Regions from separate parts of the Chitinimonas naiadis genome, predicted to be linked through region 2. Evidence: predicted binding sites of a transcription regulator. Region 2 holds the regulator's gene; the other holds the start of a gene.
The links. Region 2 encodes NrdR, which represses ribonucleotide reductase genes. Its sites were predicted from a motif close to AAANACNATATATNGTNTTT; they were not measured.
Positions count from the first base shown of each region.

Region 1 (7,824 bases), on a different contig from region 2:
GGCCGGAGAACCCCGCCTTCGCCGATCGTCTCGATGCCCAAGGCAACCCGAGCTTCGACCCTGCTGCCCAGCAGGTCTACGGTGCGGCCCCTGCCGGTTGGTCCGGTACCTGCCAGACCAGCGCCAGCTTCCCGTCCTGTAACAACAAGCTGATCGGTGCGCAGGTATTCCGCGACACTTACGACAGCCTGATCGCACAAGGCCTCTACACCCCGCACTGGAGCGACTACAACTCGCCCCGCGACAACGGCGGCCACGGTACCCACACCGCCAGCACCTCGGGCGGTAACTTCAACGTAGCCACCAATGTCGGCGGCGTTGCGCTCGGTTCCGCCTCCGGTATCGCACCGCGTGCCCGCGTTGCGGTGTACAAAGTTTGCTGGAGCTATCAGGACCCGGCCAACCCTGCGCTGCCCAAGAACTCCTGCTTCAATGGCGATAGCGTCAAGGCCATCGACAAGGCCGTGGCGGATGGCGTGGACGTCATCAACTTCTCCATCAGCGGCAGCCAGACCAGCGTGACCGATCCGGTCGAGCAAGCCTTCTTCGGCGCAGCCAACGCAGGTGTGTTCGTGGCAGCCTCGGCCGGCAACAGCGGCCCGGCCAACCAGGTCGCCCACATCAGCCCGTGGCTCACCACCGTTGCCGCCTCGACGCATGATCGCTACTACGAAGGCACCAGCACCCTGGGCAATGGCAGCACCTATACCGGTGTGAGCCTCAACCAGAACCCGCTCGGCGCGACCGACGTGGTGCTGGCCCAGAACGTCGGTGTCGCCGGTGCCGTCGCACAGCAAGTGCGCGAGTGCTGGAACACTGGCGTGCTGGACCCGATCAAGGTCGCCGGCAAGGTCGTGGTGTGTGATCGCGGTACCGTCGCACGCGTCGACAAGAGCGCTGCGGTCAAGGCCGCTGGCGGCGTGGGTATGATCCAGACCAACACGACGGCCGCTCAGACCCTCAATGCCGACCTGCACACCATCCCGACCCTGCATGTGGACAACGTGACCGGTGCTGCCATCAAGGCCTACGTCGCGCTCGGTGGTGGTACCGCCACCATCAGCAAGGGTGTGCTCAAGTCCGGCGTGATCACCGCGCCGGTCATGGCAGACTTCTCCTCGCGCGGCCCGAACAAGGGTGACCTCAACACCCTGAAGCCGGACCTGACAGCGCCTGGCGTCGACATCCTCGCCGGCTACATCCCCAACCTTGACCAGGCCCAGCACGATGCCGTGGACAACGGTTCGGTCGTGCCGCCTGCCGCCTGGGACTTCCTGCAAGGCACCTCGATGTCCAGCCCGCACGTGGCCGGCCTCGCCGCGCTGCTGCGCCAGCAACACCCGACCTGGTCCCCGGCTGCCATCAAGTCCGCCTTGATGACCACCGGCTATGGCACCTTCAATGACGGCCAGCCTGGCCTCGCCAATGGCCGTCTGCCATGGGCCCAGGGTGCCGGTCATGTGAACCCCAATGCCGCTGCCGATCCTGGCCTGGTGTACGACGCCAACGCACTGGACTATGTCCGCTACATGTGTGGCATCAACGTGCTGTCGCCAGCAACCTGCTCCATCTACGGCACCATCCAGCCTTACAACCTCAACCTGCCGTCGATCACCGCTGCCAACGTACTCGGCCAGCTCACGATCACCCGTTCGGTCACCAACGTGGGCGCCACGCCAGCGACCTACACGGCCACGGCTTCCATCCCCGGCTTTGCCGCCACCGTCACGCCTTCCACCCTCACCCTCAACCCGGGCGAGAAGAAGAGCTTCAGCGTCCTGCTGTCGCGTACCACCGCCACCCAATCGGTCTGGCAGTACGGTTCGCTGGTCTGGAGCGATGGCACGCACACCGTCCGTAGCCCCATCACCGCTCGTGCCTCCCTGTTGTCCGCCACTGCCCAGCTGAACAGCGAAGCAGCGTCCGGTAGCAAGGTCGTCACCGTCGGTACTGGCTTCAACGGTGCCCTCACCGCACTCAAGGGCGGCCTGAAGGAAGCAGTCACCTTCGACGGCGTGGTCAACAAGTCGAACGATGCCGATGGTGGCGTTGCCTCCTGCGTCGCTGGTGATCCGACCGGTGGCGTCAAGGCGCACCAACTGGTCGTACCTGCCGGCAACCTGGTGACTCGCGTGGATCTGTACAACGCCGAAACCACCCATGGCGCCGCTGACGACCTCGACCTCATCGTCGTCAACAGCGCAGGTGCCGTCGTAGGTAGCAGCGGTTCCAGCACCTCGGATGAATCGGTGCAATTGCTCAACCTGCCGGCCGGTACCTACAAGGCCTGCGTGGTTGGCTACGCACCGCAAGGTGGCAGCACCGGCTACACCCTGTCGTCCTACGTGGTGAACAACGGCGATACCGGCGGTGACTTCAAGGTCCTGCTGCCGGCCAAGGCCTATGTCGGTGGTACCGCATCGGCCGCCATGAGCTGGAAGGGTCTGGCCGCAGGCAAGCGTTACCTCGGTGCCGTGCGTTACGTGGCCGAGAACGTTGCCCAGGGCAGCACCGTCCTGCTGGTGGAAACCAACGATCCGCTGCCACTCAGCAGCGCGACCAGCCGCAATGGTTCAGTCGATCCGCGTATCTGATCGATAGCCCGGCGGCCACGCAAGTAGCCGCCTGGTAAGACAAAAGGCCGCGAACCTTCGGGTTCGCGGCCTTTCTACATATATGGGTACTGCATCGCGAGAGAGCGACGAGCGAGATACCGACGCCTAGGTCGGGTCCTTGCCGCCCATCGCGTCCGAACGGGGACGCAGCACGCAGACATTGGCCTGGCAGACCGCACCAGGGTCGCTGACCAACTGGCAGGTCGACATCTCGCCCACCCGCTTGGCCTGCGCCGCACGCAACTGGCTGTACTGCTGCGCCTGCGCAAGGATCTTCTGCTCATCGCCATCCTGGGTGGACCAGGGCAGATAGAAAGCCGGGCCACCGCAGGACTTGGCACCGGCCGCCACGGTGCGGCACTGGCTGTCGGTCTGGCAACTGGCCTTGCCGATGGTCTGGCGCAAGGTCGTCAGCGCTTCCTGGGTACTGTCTTTGGGCTCGGCGCCGACTGCCGGCAAGGCACAACCCAGGCAAGTGGCCAGGAGCAGCAGGGGTAGGGGATACCGCATCATGGAACGTGTCCCTTCAGATGATGAAAAATCATCATCGTCCATCACCCCGGCAGGGGCAAATTTCGGGTCGAAAAAACCGCGTCATCGGCCTGTATTAAGCGATCTCTAATATGCCCGCGCTTAGGGTCCTTACCCAAGGTTATCCACAGGCCCTGTTGCGATGTTGCATCACCAAGCAGGCGCTCGAATCGACGCTTCCAGGCCGTCCGGACGCGTTGTTTGGGGGCTTGACATTTACAAGAGCCAGCACTGACGCGGCGAGTGAAAACACCAGTTGCAAGCGCGTGGTCTCGCTACTAGACTTAGTGGTCAGAGCAGTACAAAAACACTAGATATTGTGTTTTCCACATTTTCTGCACAGATTTATACACACGTCGTTCCGGGCCTGCCGGGACGCTAATTTTCCGTGTGTGTTCAGGGGTTTGGCTGTGGGGCGGCGTTAGAGTGACGCCACCTTCGACCACCTGGACGAGCTCAAATACCCAAGGCGCGTGCACCGCTATCCAGTGGTTCGCGCGCTGGCAAACCAACAGCAAAAGGGGAAGTCCTGACATGTACACCACCACCGAAACCGCCGGCACCACACGCGCCCCCTATCCGCAAGGGAATGACAGCGTGGCGTCCGGTAGCGCGCAGCCTGTTGCCGAGTACAAGACCATCCGCCGTAATGGCGCGGTTGTACCGTTCGAGCCGATGAAAATCTCGGTCGCCGTGACCAAGGCCTTCCTGGCCGTGCATGGCGGCGCAGCAGCGCAGTCGGCATCGGTGCGTGAAGCCGTGCAGAAGGTGACCGACCTGGTGGTGAACGCCCTGATGCGTCGCAAGCCCGAAGGCGGCGCCATCCATATCGAAGACATCCAGGACCAGGTCGAACTCGCCCTGATGCGCTCGGGCGAACATGACGTAGCCCGTTCCTACGTGCTGTACCGCGAGCGTCGCCATCAGGAGCGCGTCTCCAAGGGCGAAACCGAACACGCCCCGGCCTCCAGCATCAACATCAACGACGAAGGCGTGATGAAGCCGCTGGACGTCGCCAGACTGCGTGCCCTGGTGCAATCGGCCTGCTCCGGTTTCGAATCCGTGACCGATGCCGAACACATCGTCACCGAAACCCTCAAGAACCTGTACGACGGTGTCCCGGCCGAGGAAGTGCGCAAGTCCGCCATCCTCTCCTCCCGCCAGCTGATCGAAAAAGAACCCGCCTATTCCAAGGTTACCGCCCGCCTGCTGATGCACAGCCTGCGCCGCGAAGTCCTGGAAGAAGAAGTCATGCACGAGGAAATGGCGACCCGCTACGCCGAATATTTCCCCAAGTTCATCAAGCAAGGTATCGAAGCCGAACTGCTGGACCCGGAACTCGCCCAGTTCGACATGGCCCGTCTCGGCGCCGCCATGAAGTTCGAACGCGACTACCAGTTCGACTACCTCGGCCTGCAGACCCTGTTCGACCGCTACTTCCTGCACATCCACGGCCATCGCATCGAACTGCCGCAGGCCTTCTTCATGCGCGTCGCCATGGGCCTGGCCCTGCGCGAGATCGACCGTGAAGCCCGCGCCATCGAGTTCTACAACGTGCTGTCGACCTTCGACTTCATGTCGTCGACCCCCACGCTGTTCAACTCCGGCACCCTGCGCAGCCAGCTCTCCAGCTGCTACCTCACCACCATCGCCGATGACCTCGACGGCATCTACGAAGGCCTGAAGGAAAACGCCCTGCTGTCCAAGTTCGCCGGCGGCCTGGGTAACGACTGGACCCCCGTCCGTGCCCTCGGCTCCCATATCAAGGGCACCAACGGCAAGTCGCAAGGTATCGTTCCCTTCCTCAAGGTCGTCAACGACACCGCCGTCGCCGTCAACCAGGGTGGCAAGCGCAAGGGCGCCGTCTGCGCCTACCTGGAAACCTGGCACGCCGACATCGAGGAATTCCTCGAGCTGCGCAAGAACACCGGTGATGATCGTCGTCGTACCCACGACATGAACACCGCCAACTGGATCCCCGACCTGTTCATGCAACGCGTGATGGAAGGCGCCGACTGGACCCTGTTCAGCCCGTCCGAAGTCCCCGACCTGCACGACCTGTATGGCAAGGCATTCGCCGAAGCCTATACCCGCTACGAAGCCAAGGCCGAGCGCGGCGAAATGCGCGTGCACAAGAAGATCCCGGCCCTGCAGCTGTGGCGCAAGATGCTCACCATGCTGTTCGAAACCGGCCACCCCTGGTTCACCTTCAAGGACCCTTGCAACATCCGCAGCCCGCAGCAGCACGTCGGCGTGGTGCACTCGTCCAACCTGTGTACCGAGATCACCCTCAACACCAACGACAACGAGATCGCCGTCTGTAACCTCGGCTCCGTCAACTTGGTGAACCACATGATCAAGGGTGCCGACGGCCAGTTCTCGCTCGATGGCGACAAGATCAAGCGTACGGTCAAGACCGCCATGCGCATGCTGGACAACGTGGTGGACATCAACTTCTACCCGGTCAAGAAGGCCCGCAACTCCAACCTGCGTCACCGTCCGGTCGGCATGGGCATCATGGGCTTCCAGGATTGCCTGCACATGCTGCGTACCCCGTACGCATCGGACGCCGCCATCGAGTTCGCCGATCGTTCCATGGAAGTCGTGGCCTACCACGCCTACTACGCCTCGACCGAACTGGCCGAAGAACGCGGCAAGTACCCCAGCTACGCCGGCAGCCTCTGGAGCCGTGGCATCCTGCCGCAGGACAGCATCGACCTCCTGGCCGAAGCCCGCGGCGGCTACCTGGAAATGGACCGTTCCGCCCAGCTCGACTGGAGCGAACTGCGCCAGCGCATCGCCACCTACGGCATGCGTAACTCCAACTGCCTGGCCATCGCCCCGACCGCGACCATCGCCAACATCGTCGGCGTATCCGCCTCGATCGAGCCGAACTTCCAGAACATCTTCGTGAAGTCCAACCTGTCGGGCGAGTTCACGGTGATCAACGAGCACCTGGTGCACGATCTGAAGGAACGCGGCCTGTGGGACGACGTCATGATCGGCGACATCAAGTACTTCGATGGCTCGCTGCATCGCATCGACCGCGTGCCGCAAGACCTGAAGGACATCTACGCCACCGCGTTTGAAGTCGAAGCCCAATGGCTGGTCGAATGTGCCTCGCGTCGCCAGAAGTGGATCGACCAGGCCCAGAGCCTGAACATCTACATGGCCGGCGCATCGGGCAAGAAGATGGACGACCTGTACAAGCTCGCCTGGGTCCGTGGCCTCAAGACCACCTACTACCTCCGTACCCTGTCGGCATCGAGCGCCGAGAAGTCGACCGGCCGTGGTGGTGAACTGAACTCGGTACCGGTCGGTGGTGGCCAGATGGCCGCTGCTGCCCCGGCCGCTGCGGTTGCCGCAGCCCCGGTGATGCCGGAAGCCGAAGGCGCGGTCTGCATGATGCGTCCAGGTGATCCAGGCTTTGCCGAATGCGAGGCCTGCCAGTAAATCTGGTAGCAACCTGACGGTTGTTGTTGAAAGCCGAAGGGGAGGGCCACTGCCGTCCCCTTCGTGCCCTGGGCCGCCGCCCAATAGTCATACCGCAACACCCGCTGTGCCACCGCGAACCCGCAGGCACAGGCAAGCACCCAATCAGCCGAGCGCGGTTTGTCTCTCCTGATTAGTTGAACAAGCAACGTTGAACGAACAAGCGCTTCAAACTGTCCAACCGGCTGATTTGAAAGGAATTAAGAATATGCTGTCTTGGGATGAAACCCCCGCACAACCTGCCGCCAAGCCCGCCGCTCCCCAAGCCCCGGCCCAGCCGCAGTACTCGTTCGAATCCGCACCGGCCGTCGCCGACTACAACACCGCCAGCGTGCAGGCGCACACCGCCGGCCGCGTCAGCGCCGTGGACAAGCGCATCATCAACGGTGGTACCGACGTCAACCAGTTGGTCCCCTTCAAATACAAATGGGCCTGGGAGAAATACCTGGCCACCTGCGCCAACCACTGGATGCCGCAGGAAATCAACATGCAGCGCGATATCGAGCTGTGGAAGAACCCCAATGGCCTGAGCGAAGACGAACGCCGCCTGGTCAAGCGCAACCTGGGCTTCTTTGTCACGGCCGACAGCCTGGCCGCCAACAACATCGTGCTGGGCACCTACCGCCACATCACCGCCCCGGAATGCCGCCAGTTCCTGCTGCGCCAGGCCTTTGAAGAAGCCATCCACACCCACGCCTACCAGTACATCGTGGAAAGCCTGGGCCTGGACGAAGCCGAAATCTTCAATGCCTATCACGAAGTGAAGTCCATCCGCGACAAGGACAACTTCCTGATCCCGTTTATCGACGCGCTGACCAACCCCAACTTCAAGACCGGCACGCTCGAAGCCGACCAGCAACTCCTGAAGTCGCTGATCGTCTTCGCCTGCATCATGGAAGGCATGTTCTTCTATGTGGGCTTCGTGCAGATCCTCGCCCTGGGCCGCCAGAACAAGATGACCGGCGCCGCCGAGCAGTACCAGTACATCCTGCGCGATGAATCGATGCACTGTAACTTCGGCATCGACCTGATCAACACCATCAAGCTGGAAAACCCGCAACTCTGGACCGAAGCCTTCAAGGCCGACCTGACCGGCCTGTTCCAGAAAGCCGTGGACCTGGAATACGCCTACGCCGAAGACACCATGCCACGCGGCGTGCTGGGCCTGAACGCCTCCATGTTCAAG
Region 1 is NZ_BAAGVO010000002.1:21,492-29,315, forward strand. Features, by position in the region: gene ACYVHK_RS02400 (S8 family peptidase) at 1-2,594, shown strand, start outside; gene ACYVHK_RS02405 (hypothetical protein) at 2,721-3,128, opposite strand; gene ACYVHK_RS02410 (ribonucleoside-diphosphate reductase subunit alpha) at 3,681-6,599, shown strand; gene ACYVHK_RS02415 (ribonucleotide-diphosphate reductase subunit beta) at 6,847-7,824, shown strand, end outside.
Region 1: the regulator NrdR is predicted to act here: its motif matches at 3,452-3,471, upstream of ACYVHK_RS02410 (ribonucleoside-diphosphate reductase subunit alpha).

Region 2 (7,824 bases):
TGCCAGCTCCGTTGCGGCGCTCGGCGTGCAGGACCTGAAGACCTTCCACCAGACATACTACCGCCCGGATCTGAGTGCGGTTGTGGTGGTGGGGGATTTCAAGCGCAAGGCCATGCGTGAGCAGCTTGACGCGCTGTTCGGTGGCTGGCGTGCCGAAGGGGCGTTGCCCAAGCGGGTAGACCTCGGCAAGGTGCAGGCGGACAAGGCACGGGTCTGGCTGGTCAACAAGTCCAACTCGATCGAAACGACCTTCCTGTTCGGCGGTGCCGGCATCGCCCGCAACGACCCCGACTACGTACCGCTACAAGTGATCAACACCGTGTTGGGTGGCCGTTTCACCTCCTGGCTCAACGACGAGCTACGGGTCAATTCAGGCCTGACCTACGGCGCCAACAGCGGCTTCTCGCCGCTGGGACAGACCGGTACTTTCGCCGTGTCGAGCTTTACGGCGCTACCCAAGACCGATGCTGCGCTGGCGCTGGCAACCAAGACTTACCAGCGTCTGTGGGCACAAGGTATCGACGCGGCGACGCTTGAATCGGCCAAAGCCTACGTCAAGGGGCAGTTCCCGCCGCGTTACGAGACCAGCCTGCAGTTGGCCGGTTTGCTCGGCGATATGTACGCCTACGGTTTTGGCCGAGAGCAGATCGACAACTTCAGTCGTGATGTGGATGGTCTGACCCCAGAGCGTGCGAGCCAACTGATCAGCAAGCATTTCCCGCGTGAGCGGCTGCAGATGGTGCTGATCGGCAAGGCGGACGATATCAAGCCGATCGCTGCCAAGTATGGCGAGGTGACCACGCTGGATATCAAGGCCGAGGGCTTCGGACCGCTTTGATCGACATGCCTGCCCAGGGCATGGAAAAGGCCGACCTTCGGGTCGGCTTTTCTTTGCCTGAGGCCCGGACTGTGCCGTCCCGGTCCGGCAAGCTGTACCGGGCTTCTGCTACGCTGGCTGCGGTATTGTCCGAACTCAATCTTGCCGAACGGAACCTCCATGCTGCGTCTCATGCCGCTACCTGCCCTGGCCGCCGGCTTCATCACCGTGCTGGTGGGCTATACCAGTTCCGCCGCCATCATCTTCCAGGCCGCGAATGCCGCGGGTGCCACGCCGGGCGAGCTGGCCTCCTGGCTGATGGTGCTCGGATTTGGCATGGGCATCACCTGCATCGGGCTTTCGCTGCGCTATCGCATGCCCATCTCGACCGCCTGGTCGACGCCGGGTGCGGCCTTGCTGGTGACCAGTCTGAGCGGCTTCAGCATGGCGGAAGCCATTGGTGCCTTTGTGTTCTCGGCGGTGCTGATCACATTGTGTGGCGTGACCGGTTGGTTCGAACGGGCGATGAAGTACGTGCCGCTGTCCATTGCGGCGGCCATGCTTGCCGGTGTGCTGTTGAAGTTCGGCATGAATGCCTTCGGGGCGCTTCAGCAGCAGTTCTGGGTGGTATTGCCCATGCTGCTGGCCTACCTCCTGTTCAAGCGTTTCCTGCCGCGCTATGCCGTGGTTGCGGTATTGCTGGTGGGTTGCGGCCTGGCGGCAATGCAAGGATTGATCCATTTGGAAGGGCTCGATTTTTCCATCGCTACGCCGGTCTGGACCACGCCGGTGTTCAACTGGAAGGCCCTGGTCGGTATCGGGCTTCCCTTGTTCATCGTGACCATGGCCTCACAGAATATCCCCGGCGTGGCGGTGCTGCGTTCGGCCGGTTACGAGCCGCCGATCTCGCCACTGGTAGGCTGGACCGGTTTCTGCAACCTGCTGCTTGCTCCCTTTGGCTGCTTTGCCATCAATCTGGCGGCCATCACTGCCGCCATCTGTGCGGGTCGGGAAGCGCATGAAGACCCGGCGCAGCGTTTCCGGGCCAGTGTCGCAGCCGGTATGTTCTACCTCCTGCTCGGCCTGTTGGGTGGTTCGGTCGGGGCGCTGTTTGCGGCCTTCCCGAAAGAGCTGGTGTTGGCGATTGCCGGAATTGCGCTGTTCGGGGCGCTGGGCAGCGGCCTGACCCTGGCCATGCGCGAGGACAACCAGCGCGAGCCGGCGCTCATTACCTTCCTGGTTACGGCTTCCGGGCTGTCATTGGCCGGTATTGGCTCCGCGTTCTGGGGTTTACTGGCCGGTACCCTGGCGCTGCTGGTGCTGAACTGGCGGACACGCAGCAAGGCCTGAGGGGCAGGGTGGGTCTGCTAGACTGACTCCGCCCTTTCGTTCGGATGCCTGCCATCGTGCATCGTGCCCTTGCCCTGCTTGTCTGCCTGCTCTCGCTGAGCGGCTGCAGCAGCCTTGCCTACCTGGGCCAGGCCGCGAATGGCCAATCGGAGGTGCTGCGCAATGCGCGCCCGATCGATGAGGTGATCGCCGACCCTGCCACCGCGCCAGCCCTGGCTGACAAACTGCGCCTGGCCCAGCGCCTACGGCTGTTTGCCGTGCAGGAGCTGAAGCTGCCGGACAATGCCAGTTATACCCGTTATGCCGATCTGGGCCGCCCCTACGCGCTCTGGAATGTGGTCAGCACGCCTGCCTTGTCGCTCAAGCCGGTACTGAGCTGCTTTCCGATTGCCGGCTGCCTGGCCTATCGCGGCTACTACTCGGAGGCGGATGCCAAGTCCTATGCCGCGGAGCGTCGTGCGGCCGGTGACGATGTATTCCTCTACGGTGTCGCCGCCTATTCCACGCTGGGATGGTTCTCCGATCCCCTGCTGAACACGACCGCGCGCTATGACGAAGCCAGTCTCGCCCGTTTGATCTTTCATGAGCTTGCGCATCAGCTGATCTACATCAAGGACGACAGTGCCTTCAACGAAGCCTTTGCGACCGCGGTGGAGCTTGAGGGGTACGAACGCTGGCTGCGACGCGAAGGGGATGAGCGCAGTCTTGCCGGCTATCAGCGGGAAGAGCAGCAGCGTCAGGCATTCCGGCAGTTGATGGAAACGGGGCGTCGGCAACTGGCCGAGCTCTATGAGGGCGCTGGGTCCGTGGTGGCCAAGCAGCAGAGCAAGGCCGATATACAGGCGGGGTTGGTGCAGGATTACCGCAACCTCAAACAGGCGCTCTCTGCCACGTCCTGGGGCTATGACCAATGGTTCCAGCCCGCACCCAACAACGCGCATTTTGTGGCGCTGGCGACCTATCACGAGAAAGTACCGGCACTACGGGCGTTGTTTCGCCAGCAAGGCGGTGACTTTGCTGCTTTTTATGAAGCCGTCCGGCTGCTGGGACAAAAAAATCGGGCCGCGCGTGACGAAACACTCGCGGCCCTGACAAGCGTTGCGGTTTCAGGGGAGAAGCAACGCGGAGCAACAAATTCTCAGACTACGCCGTAGCGCGGGGCGGCCTTTCGTCCCGGATCAACCGCCTTGTTGCCAGCGCCGCATGATGATGTGCTAATGAATTGCGCGCCATTAGCGGTTTCGGCAATTGGGAAATTGCTTCCCTGGCTACATCACCATGCCTTTGCAAGCCTTGTGCCGGTTAGAATGCGGGATATTCAGGTAGCAGGAGTCGCTCGATGAAATGTCCGTTTTGTGGGTCTGCCGATACCCAGGTGGCCGACACCCGTCTTTCCGAGGAGGGCGACAGCATTCGCCGTCGTCGTCGCTGCAGTGCCTGCGACAAGCGCTTCACCACGTTCGAGACAGCCGAGGTGCGGCCACCGCAGGTGGTCAAGGCCAACGGCAGTCGCGCCGACTACGAGCGCGACAAGATACGGGTGAGTTTTCAGCGTGCCCTGCACAAGCGGCCGGTGCCGACCCAGCTGGTAGACGAGGCCATTGCCCGTATTGACCAGAAGGTCCTGTCGCTAGGGGACCGGGAGATCGATTCCCGGCGCATTGGCGAGATGGTCATGGCGGAACTCGCCAAGCTCGACAAGGTTGCCTATATCCGTTTTGCCTCGGTCTACAAGAGCTTCCAGGATGTCGATGACTTCCGCGACGCAATTCGCGAAGTCAGCAAGAACTGAGTCGTCCCCGCCCTTCGTGGCGGTATGCAAACCAGAAGAGTGCAGGTGCATGCCATGACGTTTTCCGCCGATGACCATCGCCACATGGCGACTGCGCTACAGGTTGCCGAAGGGGGGCGCAATATCACCACCCCCAATCCGAGCGTGGGGTGCGTGCTGGTGCGCGACGGCAAGGAACTGGGTCGCGGCCATTCCCAGGTAGCGGGTGGTGCCCACGCCGAGGTGATGGCAATGCGCCAGGTCGCCGAGCGAGGCGGGACGCCTGCGGGTGCAACGGCCTATGTGACGTTGGAGCCCTGTTCCCATTTTGGCCGGACGCCGCCTTGTGCCAAGGGCTTGATCGATGCGGGTGTCGTACGCGTGGTGGTCGCCATGCAGGACCCGAACCCTGTCGTGGCCGGCAAGGGGCTGGCCATGCTGCGGGAGGCGGGCATACAGGTGGAGGTGGGGCTCATGGCGACTGAGGCGCGTGAGTCGCTCAAGGGCTTCCTGAGCCGGATAGAGCGGGGGCGCCCTTGGCTGCGGGTCAAGATCGCATCCAGCCTGGATGGCAAGGTGGCACTGGCCAATGGTGAATCGCAGTGGATTACCGGTCCTGCCGCGAGGGCGGACGTGCAGCGCTGGCGCGCGCGGTCCTGCGCCATGCTGACCGGTAGCGGCACGGTCCTGATGGACGACCCGCTGCTGACGGTTCGCGAGATTGATGGGCAGCCATGGGCAGGGCGCCAGCCTCTGCGTGTCGTGCTGGATAGCCGGGCCCAGATGCCGCTGACCGCGAAGATGCTGGCGGCGCCAGGCAAGACACTGATCATCACGGCGGATGCGCCACCTGCGCACCATGCAGCCCTGGAGGCAGCAGGCGTCGAGGTGATCGCGCTCGCCGATCCCCATGGTCGGGTCGATCTGGTGGCCACCCTGCAGGAGTTGGCTCGCCGTGGCATCAACGAGGTCACGGTGGAGTCGGGGGCCCGGCTCAACGGCGCCTGGCTGCAAAGCGGCTTGGTTGACGAGGTGCTGCTGTACCAGGCGCCGGTACTGCTGGGCGGTGCTGCCCGCGACCTGGCTGACTTTTCCTTGGAACGATTGTCCGACAAGTTGGCACCCAAGGTCCTCGACGTACGGCAGGTGGGTGCCGATACCCGATATACGCTGCGCTTTTGAGGTGTGAGCATGAAGATCGCCATTCTGACCTTCGACGGTTTCAATGAACTCGATTCGTTCATTGCATTGGGCATGCTGAACCGGCTGCGCCATCTGGGCTGGCAGGCCGAGATCTGCAGTCCGCAGGCCCGTATTACCTCCATGAATGGCGTCAGTATCGAGGCACAACAACCGTTTTCGCATGCCAATAGCGCCGATGTTGTCCTGTTCGGCAGCGGCATGAAGACGCGTGAGGTCGCCGCTGATGGCGCCTTGCTGTCGCAACTGCAGCTCGACCCCACCCGGCAGCTGATCGGGGCGCAATGCTCCGGTACCTTGCTGATGGCCCGCCTTGGGCTGATCGGTGCCTTGCCGGCCTGTACCGACCTGACCACCAAGCCCTGGGTGCAGGAAGCCGGCGTGCAGGTTGTCGACGCACCGTTCCATGCCGAAGGCAACCTGGCGACTGCTGGTGGGTGCCTGGCATCCCAATACCTGGCGAGCTGGGTCATGTTGCGGCTTGCCGGCGAGCAGGTTGCTCAGGAAGCACTGCACTATGTGGCACCGGTTGGTGAGAAGGACCGCTACGTCGCCAGCCTGCTGGCGGTAGTTCGGCCTTTTGTGGCGTCGCCGCAGAGGGTGGAATCTTCTGCAGCCCAGTAAGGTAGGCCGCAACCAGCATGGTCGTCATTGACGGTTCCCTGCTGGCCGACTATGACGACAGGGCCGCTTGTCGACAACGACGGCGCGTATGAACCAACGGGTTGCCAGCGAGGTTGCGCATGTTTACCGGCATTATCGAAGCCACCGGCAAGGTCGCCACCGTCACTCCGTTGGCGGGTGAGGGTTTGCGGGTCATGGTCGTCAGCGAACGTCTGGATCTGGGTGACGTGGCCATTGGTGACAGCATCGCTGTCAATGGGGCGAGCATGACCGTAGTGGCCAAGACGGCCCACAGCTTCAAGTACGATATTTCTGCCGAATCCCAACGTTGTACGGTGGGTCTGGAAGACCCGGGCCGCGAGGTCAATCTCGAGAAGGCCATGCGTCTCGGGGATCGCCTGGGTGGCCACATGGTCGCGGGCCATATCGATGAGCTGGGCGAGGTGCTGAAGTTCGAGGAGCGGGGCGAGAGTTGGCAGCTTGTCGTCGAGACGGATCGACGACTCGCCAAGTTCATCGCCCTCAAGGGCAATATCGCCATCAATGGCGTCGCGCTGGCCGTCAACAAGGTGCAGGACCATGGCGAGCAATGCCTGTTCTCGGTCAATCTGATCCCGCACCAGATCAGCAGCACCGCAATGCGGCTGCTGAAGGTGGGTGATCAGGTCAATATCGAGGTGGACCAGATCGCCCGTTATCTGGAGCGCCTCTTGCCTGGGCGGCTACGCAGCCAGTAGGTCTGGCCCCGTCATCCGCAGGTCGTTCGCCTACTTTTTCTTCTTTCCTGTCGCTTTGCCGGATTTGGATTTCTTGGCCGGCGGTTTGGCCTTTGGGGTCGGAGGCAGCAGGCTCGGGTCGAGATAGGCTGCGCGTATGCGCTGGGCCAGTTCGTGCACGGCCATGGCGTAAAGTGTGCTGCGGTTGTAACGGGTGATGGCGTAGAAATTGCCCAGCCCCAGCCAGTAGCGTGTCACGCCAGGCTCCTGCTCCAGCGGCGCGAGGACCGCCAGCGGATCACCGCTCACATCGCCCACCGGTGTCACACCAAACGCTGCCAGCTCACTGACCCGGTAGTGCAGGTTGAACTTGTCCTCAACCAGGGTGTTGAACTGATCCCCCTGTACCTGCGCCTCGATAATCAGTGGCTTGCCACGTTGCCAGCCGTGCTGGGCGAAGTAGTTCGCCACGCTGGCGAGGATGTCGCCGGGGTTCTGCCAGATGTCGTGGCGGCCGTCGCCATCCCAGTCGGTAGCGTAGGCATGAAAGCTCGACGGCATGAACTGTGGTGCGCCCATGGCGCCGGCGTAGCTGCCCTTGAAGTCGAACGGGTTGGCATGCTCGTCGCGCGCCAGTAGCAGGAATTCCCTCAGTTCCTTGCGGAAGAACTCGGCCCGGCGCGGGTAGTTGAAGGCAATCGTGGAGAGCGCATCCATGACGCGGAAACTGCCGGTATTGCGCCCCCACAGGGTCTCTACGCCCAGGATGGAGACCAGGTACTCAGGCTCAACGCCATATTGCTCCGACACGGCCTGCAACAAGGGCGCATGCTCCTGCCAGAAGGCCACGCCGAGACGAATGCGGGTGTCGTTGACGAAATCCGGGCGGAAGGCGTAGTAGGGGCGGCTGGTCGATGGTCTGTCCAGGATGGCGAGGATGTTTTCCTTGTAGGTGACCTGGGCGAACTGCGCGTTCAGCGTCGCCCTGTCAAAGCCGGGTTCCTTTGCCATCTCCTCGATGAAGGCCTGGACATCCGGCCGCTGGCTGAAATCGGTCGGTAGCTCGTCGGCAAGGCAGCTCAGGGCAGCCAGGCTCAGCAATAGGGCGCGCAGTGTCAAATCAGGGTTTCCGATTGGGTGCCGGACTGCGGCCAGAGAGAGCCGGGCAGTGGGGGCAGGATGGGATCAATGGTGCGACAGGGCGGACGACAGTAGTCGTGCCGTGATATCGACGATGGGGATGACGCGTTCGTAGGCCATGCGGGTCGGACCGATGACGCCCAGCGTGCCCACGATCTGGCCGTTGACCTCATAAGGGGCGGTGACCACCGAGCATTCATCGAGTT
Region 2 is NZ_BAAGVO010000007.1:198,392-206,215, forward strand. Features, by position in the region: gene ACYVHK_RS21360 (M16 family metallopeptidase) at 1-838, shown strand, start outside; gene ACYVHK_RS21365 (benzoate/H(+) symporter BenE family transporter) at 998-2,167, shown strand; gene ACYVHK_RS21370 (aminopeptidase) at 2,224-3,321, shown strand; gene nrdR (transcriptional regulator NrdR) at 3,507-3,959, shown strand; gene ribD (bifunctional diaminohydroxyphosphoribosylaminopyrimidine deaminase/5-amino-6-(5-phosphoribosylamino)uracil reductase RibD) at 4,014-5,120, shown strand; gene ACYVHK_RS21385 (type 1 glutamine amidotransferase family protein) at 5,130-5,762, shown strand; gene ACYVHK_RS21390 (riboflavin synthase) at 5,882-6,499, shown strand; gene mltB (lytic murein transglycosylase) at 6,530-7,597, opposite strand; gene hrcA (heat-inducible transcriptional repressor HrcA) at 7,664-7,824, opposite strand, start outside.